3 regions of the Micromonospora sp. WMMD812 genome follow, and region 2 is predicted to be linked to each of the others. Evidence: riboswitches for the same ligand, from Rfam matches in the RefSeq annotation. Region 2 holds a riboswitch; each other region holds the start of a gene.

Region 1 (4,273 bases), 600 kb from region 2:
CCCAGATCTGCGCCCGCACGGTCGGCACCTTCGCCGGGTCGAGGGCCTGCACGGTGGCGTACTCGTCGAGCAGCTGCTCCAGCTTCGCCAGCTCGCCGTACGTCTCGGCGCGGGCCATCGGCGGCACCAGGTGGTCGACGACCACGGCGTGCGCGCGCCGCTTGGCCTGGGTGCCCTCGCCGGGGTCGTTGACGATGAACGGGTAGACCAGCGGCAGGTCGCCGAGGACGGCGTCCGGGGCGCAGTCGGCGGCGAGCCCGAGGCCCTTGCCGGGCAGCCACTCCAGGGTGCCGTGCTTGCCGAGGTGCACGACGGCGTCCGCGCCGAAGCCGCCGTCGGCCGGGGGCGCGGCGAGCCACCGGTACGCGGCCAGGTAGTGGTGGCTCGGCGGCAGGTCCGGGTCGTGGTAGATGGCGATCGGGTTCTCGCCGAAGCCGCGGGGCGGCTGGATGAGCAGCACCACATTGCCGAAGCGCAGCCCGGCGAGCACGACGTCGCCGCCGTCGGTGTAGAGCGCGCCGGGCGGCTCGCCCCAGTGGGCGCGCATCCGTTCCCGCAGCTCGCCGGGGATCTGGTCGAACCAGCGCCGGTAGACCTCGCCGGGCACCCGGGCCTCGGCGGCGGCGAGCTGCTCCGGGGTGAGCCATTCGACGTCGTGGCCGCCGGCGGCGATGAGCGCGTGGATCAGCGCGTCCCCGTCGTCGGGCGGCGGCGCGTCGCCGAGGTGGTAGCCGGCCTCGGCGAGCTGGGCGAGCAGCCGCACCGCGGAGGCGGGGGTGTCCAGGCCGACCGCGTTGCCGACCCGGGAGTGCTTGGTCGGGTACGAGCTGAGCACGACGGCGAGGCGCTTGTCGGCGTTCGGCAGCCGGCGCAGCCGGCTCTGGCGGACGGCGATGCCGGCGACCCGGGCGGCGCGTTCGGGGTCGGCGGCGTACACCGACAGGCCGTCGGGGTCGATCCGCTTGAACGAGAACGGCACGGTGATGATCCGGCCGTCGAACTCGGGAACGGCCACCTGCATGGCCGCGTCCAGTGGGGACAGCCCGGCGTCCGAGGCGGCCCACTGGTCGCGGGTGCTGGTCAGGCAGAGCGCCTGGATAACCGGTACGTCCAGCGCGGCGAGCGCGCCGACGTCCCAGGCGTCCTCGTCGCCGCCGCCCGACGCGTCGGCGGCGACGGTGCCGCCGGCGGCGAGCACGGTGACGAGCAGGGTGTCGCAGCGGGCGAGCAGGTCGTACGGGCCGTCGCCGGCGGTCAGCCCGCGCAGCGAGCCGCAGTAGACGGGCAGCGGGTTGCCGCCGGCCGCCTCGACCGCGTCGGCGAGGGTGTCGACGAACCCGGTGTTCCCGGCGAGCGCGTGCGCCCGGTAGAAGACGATCCCCACCGTGGGGCGGTCCGGGTGCGCCGGGCGGTCGCCGTGGACACCGTGGGTCGGGGTGGGCGCCGGCGGCGCGAAGCCCTCACCGGTGAGCAGCACCGTGTCGGAGAGGAACCGGGCCAGCTCGGCCAGGTTGGCGGGGCCGCCCTCGACCAGGTACGCGAGCGCCTGGGTGGCCACCCCGGACGGCACGGTGGACGCCGCCATCAGCTCCGCGTCCGGCACCGACTCGCCGCCGAGCACGACCGTGGGCACGCCGGAGGCGAGCACCGCGGCGAGCCCGTCCGGCCACGCCGGGGGGCCGCCGAGCAGCCGTACGACGGCGAGGTCGACGCCGTCGAGCAGCGCGGGCACGGAGTCGGCGTCGACGCGGGCCGGGTTGGCCAGCCGGTAGTCGGCGCCGCTGGCGCGGGCGGCCAGCAGGTCGGTGTCGGCGGTGGAGAGCAGCAGGGTGCGCACGGACAGCTCCGGAGAGTGACGCCCGGATCGCCGCGTGGGCGGCCGGGCGGGCGGGTGGGCGCGGGGTCAGCGACCGCGTCGGGCCGCCGGCGGGGTCGTCGGCCACGGGCCGACGCCGACGGGCGGCGCGGGGCGTACGTCAGTGGCCGGCGCGGCCGGATGCGAGGCCGACGTCTCCGCCGGAGGTGAATGCGGGCCGGTCACGGCGATCGCCGGCGGCGCTGCGGACGCGGTGCGTCATCGGGTCCTCCTCGGGTGTCCACGCCCTGGGGTACGTCCCGACGGCCGAAGTATCCTGGCTCCCGGATCGACGCTCACCCCCGGCCTTCCAACCGCGCACGCACGGCCGTGGCTCACGAGGGGGGATCGCTCCCCGGTGACAGTGGCGGGACCGCGCCGGAATCGCACCGGCTTCCTTCACTGCCGTCAGGCCGCGAATGCTGCCACACCCGTCCGACGCCGGTCAACGCCGCCCCCGCTGGTCACCGTCGCCCAAACCATCGATTGATGACGATGTCGGAGTGGAACGCCCGGTGTGGACGGTGGCCGGGCATAGGATCGGGCCGGCACGAGCGACCGGCTCGGATCGACGGGGAGGATGACGGCCATCATCGCCATGCGGTTCCACCATCTCGCCGGTCGCGTCTGGCTCTGCCCGGGCGATCCGGACCCGGAGGCCGTCCAGGCCGGCGTCGCCGTCGTGGCCGACGAACGCGGCAGTGTGCTGATCGACGCGGGGCAGAGCCCGGCGCACGCCCGCGAGATCCGCGCCGCCCTGGACGCCGCCGGGCTGCCGCCGCCGCGCTGGCTGGTCTACACCCACCACCACTGGGACCACGTCTGGGGCGCCTGCGCCTGGCCCGGCGTGGAGATCGTGGGACACGTCACGGGTGGCGAGTTGCTGCGGGCCGAGGCGGCCCGGCCGTGGAGCCACCGTTACCTACGCGAGCAGGTCCGCGCCAATCCGCGGCTCGCCCCGAGCTTCCGGGCCCGGGCGTTCGCGGTGGACTCCTGGGACGACTTCGCGGTGCTGCCGCCCACCCGCACCTTCACCGACGAGGAGGAGCTGCCGGTCGGCGTACGGCTGCGGCACGTCGGCGGCGCGCACGCGCCGGACTCGACAGTGGTGCTGGTGCCGGACTCCGGCGTCATGCTCCTCGGCGACTGCTACTACCCGCCACCCGCGCACCTGCGCGAGCCCGCGGACGGCCTCGACGTCGCGCTGCTCCGCCGGCTGCTCGACGAGGACTACCGGTGGTACGTGTCGAGCCACGGCGACGCGATGACCCTGGAGCAGGCCCGGGCGGAGATCGACGGCGCCTGAGCCGGCACGCCGGCGCCCATCCCGGGTCGCGCGTCATCCGGCGGCCGGCGGGGCGCGGGACCGGTCAGCGCATCCGGCGCTCCGGGTGGGCCCGGTTCCAGGCGCGCATCCGCTCGGGGTAGCCGGTGCGGGCGGCCTCGTACAGCGGGACGGCGCGGCGGCGGGCGATGTCGGCCGCCGCCCGCGGCGAGCCGGTGCGCCGACGGATCCATTCGCCGTCGTGGGCGATCGCCACCACCGTGGTGTCGGTCGCCGTGGTCTCCGGCTCCAGGTAGAACTCCACACCCTGCCGGCTGGTGACGAACGCCTCCAGCGCGGCGAGGTCCTCCCGGGTCGCCTCCCGGTCGAGCTTCGTCGGTGCCCCGTGGGCGGCGCGTGACCGCCGGTTGAACCAGCCCATGCCCCCTCCTCTCCTCGGTGCTCCTCCAGTGCAGCACCGTTTCCTGTCAATCCGCTGCGAGCCGGATGGGAGCGACCTGACCCCGGCGACCTCGGTAGGGTCGGGCCGTGGCCGGAGTGACGGTGGCGGTGCGGGCGGCCGCCGACAACGCTCAGTGGTGCGGCAGCGTGTGCGCCAGCCACGGCCTGGCCGGGCGGACCGACGCGGACGCCTGGTCGGTGCCGCGCCGCTCGCCGCCCTGGTACCCGGACGCCGTCACGCTGCGGCCCGGGGTCCGCGCCGCCGTCCTGCTGAACCGCATCGACGACGGCCCGGGCGCGTCGGTGAAGGACAGCTTCGCCGACCTCGACCTCGCACCGTACGGCTTCCGCGTGCTCTTCGCCGCCGACTGGATCCACCGGCCACCCGCCGACCCGCCGGCGCTGGGCGAGCCTGCCGCCGACGCGCCCGCCGCTCGCCGGCCCGGGACCGGGCGGTCCGCCGCTCAGCGGCCCGGCGCCGTGCCGCTGACTCCGGTGACCAGCCCGGACCGGTTGGCCGCCTGGGCGGCCGCGCACGGCGGCGGCGCGCTGTTCCGCCCGGAGTTGCTGGCCGACCCCCGGGTGACCGTGCTGGCCCGGTACGCGCCCGACGGGTCGGTCGCCGGCGGCGCCGTGCTCCACCGCAGCGGCCCGGCGACCGGGGTCTCCAACGTCTTCGCCGTCGGCGACGG
Region 2 (4,273 bases):
TCGAGGACACCGCGCTCGGCGAGAACCTACCGGCGTTCTTCACCACCGCCGCGTACGCCCGGCATCTCGGTCCGGACCGGATACCCGCCATGCCGGTCGGCTGACAGAGGACGTCACCGTGCCGGAGCCGGGGACCTCGGGTCCTCCCGGCTCCGGCCGGGGCGTGCCCGTCGGAGTCCCGAGGCCAAGAGGGCACCGCGCGGACGGTGAACGGGTGGCAGGAGGATCGGCGCCGCGCCAGCCGGCGGCCTGGTGCGTCGACCCGCCGTGGATCGTGGCTCCAGGATGGGAGCCGGTGTTGGTTCGCGCGGGCCCGATCGGCCCGGGCGTCGTAAGAGGGAACCCGGTGTGAATCCGGGACTGCCCCGCAGCGGTGAGTGGGAACGACCGCCGTCACACGCACTGGACGCCACGCCGGGTCCGGGAAGCGACGGCCACTAGGAGACCGGATTCGTCCGGTGGCGCCCGCGAGTCCGAAGACCTGCCCACGCCGCGTGTGCAGTCGCATGCGCGCCGACGGCCTCGCGGGAGGGCCCAGGGCGAGGCGGGTGCATCTCCGGCCCTGCCTCCACCTTCCCGAGCCGGGATCGCCGAACCGGGAAGGAATTGCACGGCACATGACGTCCTCGACCACTCCGGGCTATGGATTCGCCGACGCGTGGCACTCCGCGGCAAGTGTGGACCCGGACGACGCCCGGCCGGCGGATGACGAGGACGTGATGCGGGAACTCGCCTCGTACATCGGCCCATCTCCTACGTCGCGGGTGCCCCGGTGCTGGAAAACCTGCATCGGTTCGCCATCTTCACGCTCTTGACCTCAACCGCGGGATGGGACACCGGCCGCGCCATCACCAACACCGTGGCGATCCTCGTGGTCGGTCCGGCCGTCCTGGCCACGCTGCGACGGGCCTCGCGGAAGGCCTCGTACGGGATCGCGGCGACGTTCTCCAGTCCCAGGCCGCGCGGTCACGAGCGATCGCCTGCCGCCAGCCGGCCAATGCCGGTCGAGCGCGAGCCGTCCCAGGTCGAGGCGGAACGCCTACGGGGCGCCGGCTCCTTCGAGGAAGGGACCGCCCCGACAAGTCCCGCGACATCAGATGCGTGAGGCGGCTCACGGGCCGTCTGGCGCCGAGAGCAAGCATCAAACGGCGGCGGTGACGAACGGTCGAGCGGTGGTTGCGCGCTCACCTGAGGCGAGATCTGCGTGACCCTCCGCTGCGACACGCCGACACAGCATCTGGTGTTGCGGAGTCTTCGCCGCGCCCATATATGGTGTCACTTGCAGCTGGTTCGGCTACCGGTCGGTGGTAGTCGAGGCAAGAGGGAACCCGGTGTGAATCCGGGACTGCCCCGCAGCGGTGAGTGGGAACGACCGCCGTCACACAGCACTGGACCGCGAGGTCTGGGAAGCGACGGCCAGTAGGCGACAGGTGTCCTGTCACGCCCACGAGTCCGAAGACCTGCCAGCGCGCCGCACGCGTCGCGTGCGGCGGTCGAAGGCCGCGTGGGACGGCCGACGCCATCAGCCAGCCAGTCATGGCGGGCGCGCCGTCAGGCGACCAGTGGCGTTCCTCCTGCGCGATCGTCGACCTCGTGGACAGGCGTGAGGAGGGGGACATGACGGCGACGCAGGAAAAGGCCGCAGCCGACCAGGCAGTGCCGGAGCAGCGTCGGCATGTGATGCGGGTCCGTAAGCGCAACGGCCACACCGAGCCGGTGGACGTCAACAAGATCGTCAAGGCGGTGGAACGGTGGGTCGCCGACCTTGACGAGGTGGACCCGCTACGGGTTGCCACGAAGACGATCAGCGGGCTGTACGACGGGGCGACCACGGCCGAACTGGACAAGCTGTCGATCCAGACGGCGGCGGAGCTGATCGGCGAGGAGCCGCAGTATTCGAAGTTGGCGGCGCGGCTGCTGGCCGCGTTCGTGGACAAGGAGGTCCGTGGGCAGGGTGTGGCGAGCTTCAGCCAGTCCATCGCGTACGCCCATGGCCTGGGATTGATCGGGGACGAGACCGCGACGTTCGTGGCGCGTAACGCGCGAAAGCTCGACGACGCCGTGGACCCGGACGGGGATCTGCGGTTCGAGTACTTCGGCCTGCGGACGGTCGCGGATCGGTACCTGTTGCGGCATCCGGAGTCGCGGTTGGTGGTCGAGACGCCGCAGTACTGGCTGTTGCGGGTCGCCTGTGGGCTGTCGCAGACGCCGGGCGAGGCGATCGGGTTCTACCGTCTGATGTCCAGCCTGGCGTATCTGCCGAGTTCGCCCACGTTGTTCAACTCCGGGACCCGGCACACCCAGATGTCGTCGTGCTTCCTGGTGGACTCTCCGCGCGACGAACTCGACTCGATCTACGAGCGGTACCACCAGGTCGCCAAGCTGTCGAAGTTCTCGGGAGGGATCGGCATCTCGTGGTCGCGCGTGCGGTCCCGGGGTGCGCTGATCCGCGGCACGAATGGCAAGTCGAACGGCATCGTGCCGTTTCTCAAGACGCTCGACGCCGGGGTGGCCGCGGTCAACCAGGGTGGCCGGCGCAAGGGCGCGGCCTGCGTCTACCTCGAGCCTTGGCACCCGGACATCGAGGAGTTCCTGGAGCTGCGGGACAACACCGGTGAGGAGTCCCGTCGTACGCACAATCTCAATCTGGCGAACTGGATCCCGGACGAGTTCATGCGGCGGGTCGAGGCGGACGGGGACTGGTCGTTGATCGACCCGTCCGACGCGCCCGAGCTGCCCGACCTGTTCGGCGAGGCGTTCGACGAGGCGTACCGGGCGGCAGAGAAGAAGTCCGTCCGGACCGTCAAGGCCCGGGATCTGTACGGGCGGATGATGCGGACTCTCGCGCAGACCGGCAACGGGTGGATGACGTTCAAGGACGCCTCGAACCGGCTGTCCAACCAGACCGGCCTGCCCGGCAACACCATCCACCTGTCCAACCTCTGCACCGAGATCCTCGAGGTGAACAGCGACGCGGAGACCGCCGTGTGCAATCTCGGCTCGGTCAACCTCGGCGCCCATGTCACCGCCGAGGGCGTCGACTGGGAGAAGCTGCGGGCGACGGTCCGTACCGCGGTGGTCTTCCTCGACCGGGTGATCGACATCAACTACTACCCGTCGGATCAGGCGGCGGTGTCGAACCCCCGCTGGCGTCCGGTCGGGCTCGGGTTGATGGGCCTGCAGGACGCGTTCTTCACGCTGCGGCTGCCGTTCGACTCTGCCGGAGCCAGGGAGCTGTCCACCCGGGTGCAGGAGGAGATCTTCCTGACGGCGCTGGAGACGTCGGCCGCGCTCGCCGAGCAGTTCGGCGTGCACCCCGCGTACACCGAGACCCGCGCCGCGAAGGGCGAGCTCCACCCGGACCTGTGGGGTGTCGAGCCCACCCAGCTCGACCGGTGGGCGGCGCTACGGTCGACGATCGCCGCGCACGGCCTGCGGAACTCCCTGCTGGTCGCGATCGCTCCGACCGCCACGATCGCCTCGATCGCCGGCTGCTACGAGTGCATCGAGCCGCAGGTATCCAATCTGTTCAAGCGCGAGACCATGTCCGGTGAGTTCCTCCAGATCAACACGTATCTGGTCCGTGAGCTGAAGGCGCGGGAGCTCTGGACGGCGCCGATCCGCGAACAGATCAAGCGCGCCGAGGGCTCGGTCCAGGGAATCGTCGACCTGCCAGCCGACGTGCGGGACCTGTTCCGTACCGCGTGGGAACTACCGCAGCGGGCCCTGATCGACCTGGCCGCCGCCCGCGCCCCGTTCATCGACCAGTCGCAGTCGCTGAACCTGTTCATGAGCGCGCCGACCATCGGCAAGCTCTCCTCGATGTACCTGTACGCCTGGAAGTCCGGGCTCAAGACCACCTACTACCTGCGGTCGCGTCCCGCGACCCGCATCCAGCAGGCGACCGTCGCCGTCACCCCGGCGCTCAAGCCGATCGTCGCCATGAGTGACGACGAGGCGCTGGCCTGCTCCCTGGAGAACCCGGAAAGCTGCGAGGCCTGCCAGTGACCACCATTCCCGAAACCCGCATCAGCACCAGTACCAGCGCCGGCGAGCGGCACATGCTGCTCGACCCCGGCATGGACCTGACCCTGCGGCCCATGCGCTACCCCCACTTCTTCGACCGGTTCAAGGACGCCATCAAGAACACCTGGACCGTCGAGGAGGTCGACCTCCACTCCGACCTCGCCGACCTGGCCAAGCTCTCCCCGGCGGAACAGCACCTGGTGTCCCGGCTCGTGGCGTTCTTCGCGACCGGCGACACCATCGTCGC
Region 3 (4,273 bases), 120 kb from region 2:
CGCACACCGATCTCTTCGGCCACCTCCCGGGCACAGGCTTGCTCGGGAGTCTCACCAGCTTCGACGTCGCCGCCCGGCGGCACCCAGTCCGGCCGGTAGGTTGGCTGGGTCAGCAGAATCCGGCCCTGCTGGTCGGCGATGAGCGCGTCGGCCACCACGGTCACCGGGGTTATGGAGCTGACGCCTGCGGGGCGCGTCAAACCGGACCCTCCGAAATCTCGGCCATGAACCAGGCGGGCACCGGCCGGGCGATCTCCCTCGACATCAGGGACAGCGTCATCCGTTCCGCGCGGCATTGCCCAGATAAAGCGACGATTGTTCACATAGCCTGACTATATGCACATGGCCGAACCGGATCCGGAGCGGGCCGACGACGAGCGGAAGCGTGTCGAGAACGCGGTCCGCCCGCGCCGCGAGCCGCCTGCGATGGTGCCGTTGCGGCATGCGATCACCAGCGCCATCGGTCCACTGCTCGTCGCGCTGATCATCGGGAGCGGGTTCATCGCCGCCTACGTCGGCGCCCTGCACGACCCCAAGCCGAAGGACGTTCCGGTCGGCGTGATCCGCGGCGACCAGCCCGCGGAGAACCTCCTGGCCGCTGTCCGGACGCAGGGCCGGCAGCTCAAGGCGACCGAGTACGACGACCGCACCGCCGCCGAGCGGGCGCTCGACCGGCGCGAGATCTACGCGGTGCTGGCCAGCGCGAGCGACCCACCCGGACTGACCCTGACCATCGCCAGCGCCGCCGGGCCCCCGGCCACCGAGTTGATCAAACGGATTCTGACGGTCGCGACCCAACGCGCGCAGGTGCCGCTCACAGTGACCGACGCCGCACCTGTCGACGACGACGACCCACGCGGGGTGGTGCCGTTCTACATGGCCATCGGCCTGGTCATCGGCGGCTACTTCGGCGGCATCGCCCTCAATCTGACGTTGGGCACGGTGCCCCGCAACGTGGCCCGGGCGGGTCTGCGGATCAGCGGCCTCGCCCTGCACGCCGCCCTGCTCGGGCTCGCCGGTGCGCTCCTCGCCGGCCCCGGTCTGGGAGTCTGGGACCGGCACCTGGTCAGCCTCTTCGGCGCCGGGGCGCTCCTGGCCTTCGCCGCCGCGCTCTTCGCGGCCGCCGTGCAGAGCTGGCTCGCGCGGCTCGGCACCGGGTTGATCATCTTGTTGCTGGTGGTGCTGGGTAATCCCGGCTCCGGCGGCATCTACCCGCCCGAGTTCCTGCCCGGGTTCTTCCGGAGCGTCCACCTGTGGGACATCCCAGGGCTGGGCTCCGATCTGATCAAGTCGGTGATCTACTTTCCGGAAGCGGCCTTCTGGCCGGCGGCCAAGCTCGCCATCTGGTGCGTCGCCAGCATGATCGTGCTCTTCGCCGCCACCGTGGTCCTCGGTCGGCCGCGCGCCCGCGCCGCGCACGCCCGCGCCGACCGGACCGAACCGGGGTGATCCGCCACGGGCGGATCCGGTGGACCGCGGCGCCTCCGGGAGCGGCTTCCGGCTTGGTCAGGTCAACGGGCCGGCCGTCGTACGCAGCGTCCACCTGGCGGGACCACCACGAAGGACGGTCGCGGTGAGCGGGGCTATGTCGATCCGCCAGAACGACGCGGGCGTGGCGTGGATCGCGGTCACGATGCAGGCGCGGATCACCATCGGATGGGTGACGGCGATGATTGTGCGCGCCGCGTCGGGCAGCGCCCGCAGCCAACCCGCGGTCCGGTCCAGCAGGTCGCGCAGGCACTCGCCGCCGTGTGGCGCGGCAGCCGGGTCGGTCAGCCATGCGGCGATCGCGTCCGGCTCGCCCGCCGCGACCTCGTCGAGGGTACGGCCGGCCCAGGTGCCGAGGTCGCCGTCGCGCAGGTCCTCGTCGACGGTTGGCGTGAGCCCGAGCGCGGTGGCGGTCTGCACGCACCGTCGTGCCGGCCCGCAGCGCACCTCGTCGGCGCGGGGCAGCGCGCCGACGAGGGCGGTCGCGGCGGCCAACCCGTGCGCGTCGAGTGGCTCGTCCCGTGGAAAGGCGGCGGCGCGGGTGGCCGTGGTCGGTGCGTGGCTGACGAGGATCAGGCGACTGCTCATGCTGCCAACCTCCGACTCGTCGGTGTCGTCCGACAGGTTGCGACCATCACCGCTGCGGACGACGGCTCACCCGTTGACACCGCTCGCCGGCGTCCGTACCGTCCGGGGCACCAGCGTGACGGTCGGAGGAAGCCGGTGAAATCCCGGCACGGTCGCGCCACTGTAACCGGGCCTTGCGGGCGGAGCCCCACAAGGCCGGGAGTCAGACCCTCCCCGTCACGGCACCCACTATGGGACGCGTGATCCCGAGGAGGTCCATGTCATGGCAGACGTGTCGCTGCCCACCCCCACCGCCGTGCCGCTACCGGCCGCCGTGCCGCTGCGCCAGATCCTGCCCTGGGCGCTCTTCGGCACTCTGCTCGCGGCCGTGCTGCTCTACTTCGTCGGCGTCGAGCAGGGCGTCCTCTCCGTGTTCGCCGGCGAGACGGTGCACGAGTTCGTGCACGACGGACGCCACCTGCTCGGCTTCCCCTGCCACTGAGCCCGGCCGGAGACCTCATGCTGTCCGCACGCTCGCTCCTCGTCCGCGGCATGCTCGTCGGGCTCGCCGCCGGCGCCGCCGCCTTCCTCTTCGCCACCGCCTTCGGTGAGGGCCCGGTCGGCCAGGCCATCGACTTCGAAGCCGCCCACGCCGCCTCGCACGCCGGACACGCCGAGGCCGGCGAACCCGAACTGGTGAGCCGCACCGTACAAAGCACGGTCGGCCTCGCCACCGCCACCGTGGTGTACGGGGTCGCGCTCGGCGGCCTGTTCGCGCTCGCCTTCGCCGTCGCGTACGGCCGGATCGGCCGCTTCACCGCACGCGCGACCGCCGCGCTGGTCGCCCTCGGCGGCTTCGTGACCGTCGCGTTCGTGCCCTTTCTCAAGTATCCGGCCAACCCGCCGGCCACCGGCAATCCGGACACCCTCGGACAACGGACCGGCCTGTACTTCCTCATGATCGTCATCGCGGTCGCCGCCGGCCTGCTGGCCGTCTCCTTCGGACGCTGGCTGCACCCTCGACTCGGCGGATGGAACGCCACCATCCTGGCCGCCGTCGCGTTCGCCGTCGTCATCGCGATCGTCCACATCGCCCTGCCCACGATCAGCGAGGTGCCTGACGGGTTCCCCGCCCTGGTGCTCTGGAACTTCCGGCTCGCCTCACTCGGCACCCAACTCGTCACCTGGGCCACGCTCGGCCTGCTCTTCGGCGCGCTCGTCGACCGGCACGTCCACGCACGCGCGGTGCCGACCTCAGCGCCGGCGCTCTCGGCATGAGCCGAGGTCTGGCGCTCTCGGCGTGAGCCGAGGTCTGGCGCCCTCCGGCGACGCGCCGATCACGGACATCAGGTAGTCGGGTTCCGCGTCGCCCCCGTCGGTGGAGCCACCGCCGAGGCCCTTGGTCGCGGCGGTGGTCACCGGACGCGCGCTCGCGCGAAGGCCGACGACCGCCGCGTTGCCCGGGACCCACCACGACGTGCCAATCCGCCCGGACACGCGGCGGAGTTGCCGCCCTCCCCACCAGAGTGCGGCGGCGGCTGGGCGGACGAGCGCCCGGATCGGACCCCAGCTCGAACGCCGGGCATCTCGGATGTGAACAGGGGCGCATCGGCTTCCTCGAGCCTTGATCTTGCTGCTAGCTTGTTGCCAATATTGTGCAGAAGCAATAGTGGTGCAGCTAGGAGTGCGGCGATGACCACCAGCCTGCTGACGGAGCAGGATGACCCGCTCGGTGTCGCGGCGCAGCGACGCCGCACCGGGACATGGCTGCTCGTGCTGACGGTCGGGCTGGTCCTGACCGGGGTGGTCGCGGTCGGGTCCGGTGCCATCGGGATCCCTCCGGTGACCGTGGCGCGGATCATCGGGCACCAGCTGTTCGGGTTTCCCGGTGACGTGACCTGGACGCTGCCGCAGGAAGCCATCGTCTGGCAGGTCCGGCTGCCCCGGGTGCTGCTCGGCATGCTCGTGGGCGCCGGACTGGCGGTGTGCGGGGTGGCCCTGCAGGCCATGGTGCGCAACGTGCTGGCCGACCCCTATCTGCTCGGCATCAACTCCGGGGCCTCCAGTGGCGCCGCCGCGGCGATCCTGTTCGGCGCCGGCGCGGGTTTCGGGCAGTACGCCCTGTCCACCAGCGCCTTCGTCGGCGCGCTCGCGGCATCGTTGCTGGTCTTCCTGATCGCGCGCAGCGGCGGCCGGGTGACCTCGATTCGACTGCTGC

Evidence for each region. Region 2 has a riboswitch for cobalamin ahead of O7603_RS32205 (ribonucleoside-diphosphate reductase subunit alpha). Riboswitches for the same ligand answer to the same signal wherever they lie in the genome.
Region 1: it holds a riboswitch for cobalamin, as region 2 does, so the genes downstream of both, cobN (cobaltochelatase subunit CobN) here and O7603_RS32205 (ribonucleoside-diphosphate reductase subunit alpha) in region 2, are expected to answer to the same signal.
Region 3: it holds a riboswitch for cobalamin, as region 2 does, so the genes downstream of both, O7603_RS32890 (CbtB domain-containing protein) here and O7603_RS32205 (ribonucleoside-diphosphate reductase subunit alpha) in region 2, are expected to answer to the same signal.

What each region holds. Positions count from the first base shown of each region.
Region 1 is NZ_CP114904.1:458,510-462,782, reverse strand. It holds gene cobN (cobaltochelatase subunit CobN) at 1-1,837, opposite strand, end outside; cobalamin riboswitch at 2,126-2,255, opposite strand; gene O7603_RS02025 (MBL fold metallo-hydrolase) at 2,436-3,161, shown strand; gene O7603_RS02020 (hypothetical protein) at 3,226-3,561, opposite strand; gene O7603_RS02015 (hypothetical protein) at 3,669-4,273, shown strand, end outside.
Region 2 is NZ_CP114904.1:6,989,014-6,993,286, reverse strand. It holds gene aceB (malate synthase A) at 1-104, shown strand, start outside; cobalamin riboswitch at 283-504, shown strand; partial or broken gene O7603_RS32210 (hypothetical protein) at 752-1,105, shown strand; cobalamin riboswitch at 1,270-1,483, shown strand; gene O7603_RS32205 (ribonucleoside-diphosphate reductase subunit alpha) at 1,618-4,008, shown strand; gene O7603_RS32200 (ribonucleotide-diphosphate reductase subunit beta) at 4,062-4,273, shown strand, end outside.
Region 3 is NZ_CP114904.1:7,113,876-7,118,148, reverse strand. It holds gene O7603_RS32905 (NUDIX hydrolase) at 1-200, opposite strand, end outside; gene O7603_RS32900 (hypothetical protein) at 337-1,449, shown strand; gene O7603_RS32895 (histidine phosphatase family protein) at 1,507-2,076, opposite strand; cobalamin riboswitch at 2,165-2,307, shown strand; gene O7603_RS32890 (CbtB domain-containing protein) at 2,339-2,557, shown strand; gene O7603_RS32885 (CbtA family protein) at 2,575-3,333, shown strand; gene O7603_RS32880 (iron ABC transporter permease) at 3,748-4,273, shown strand, end outside.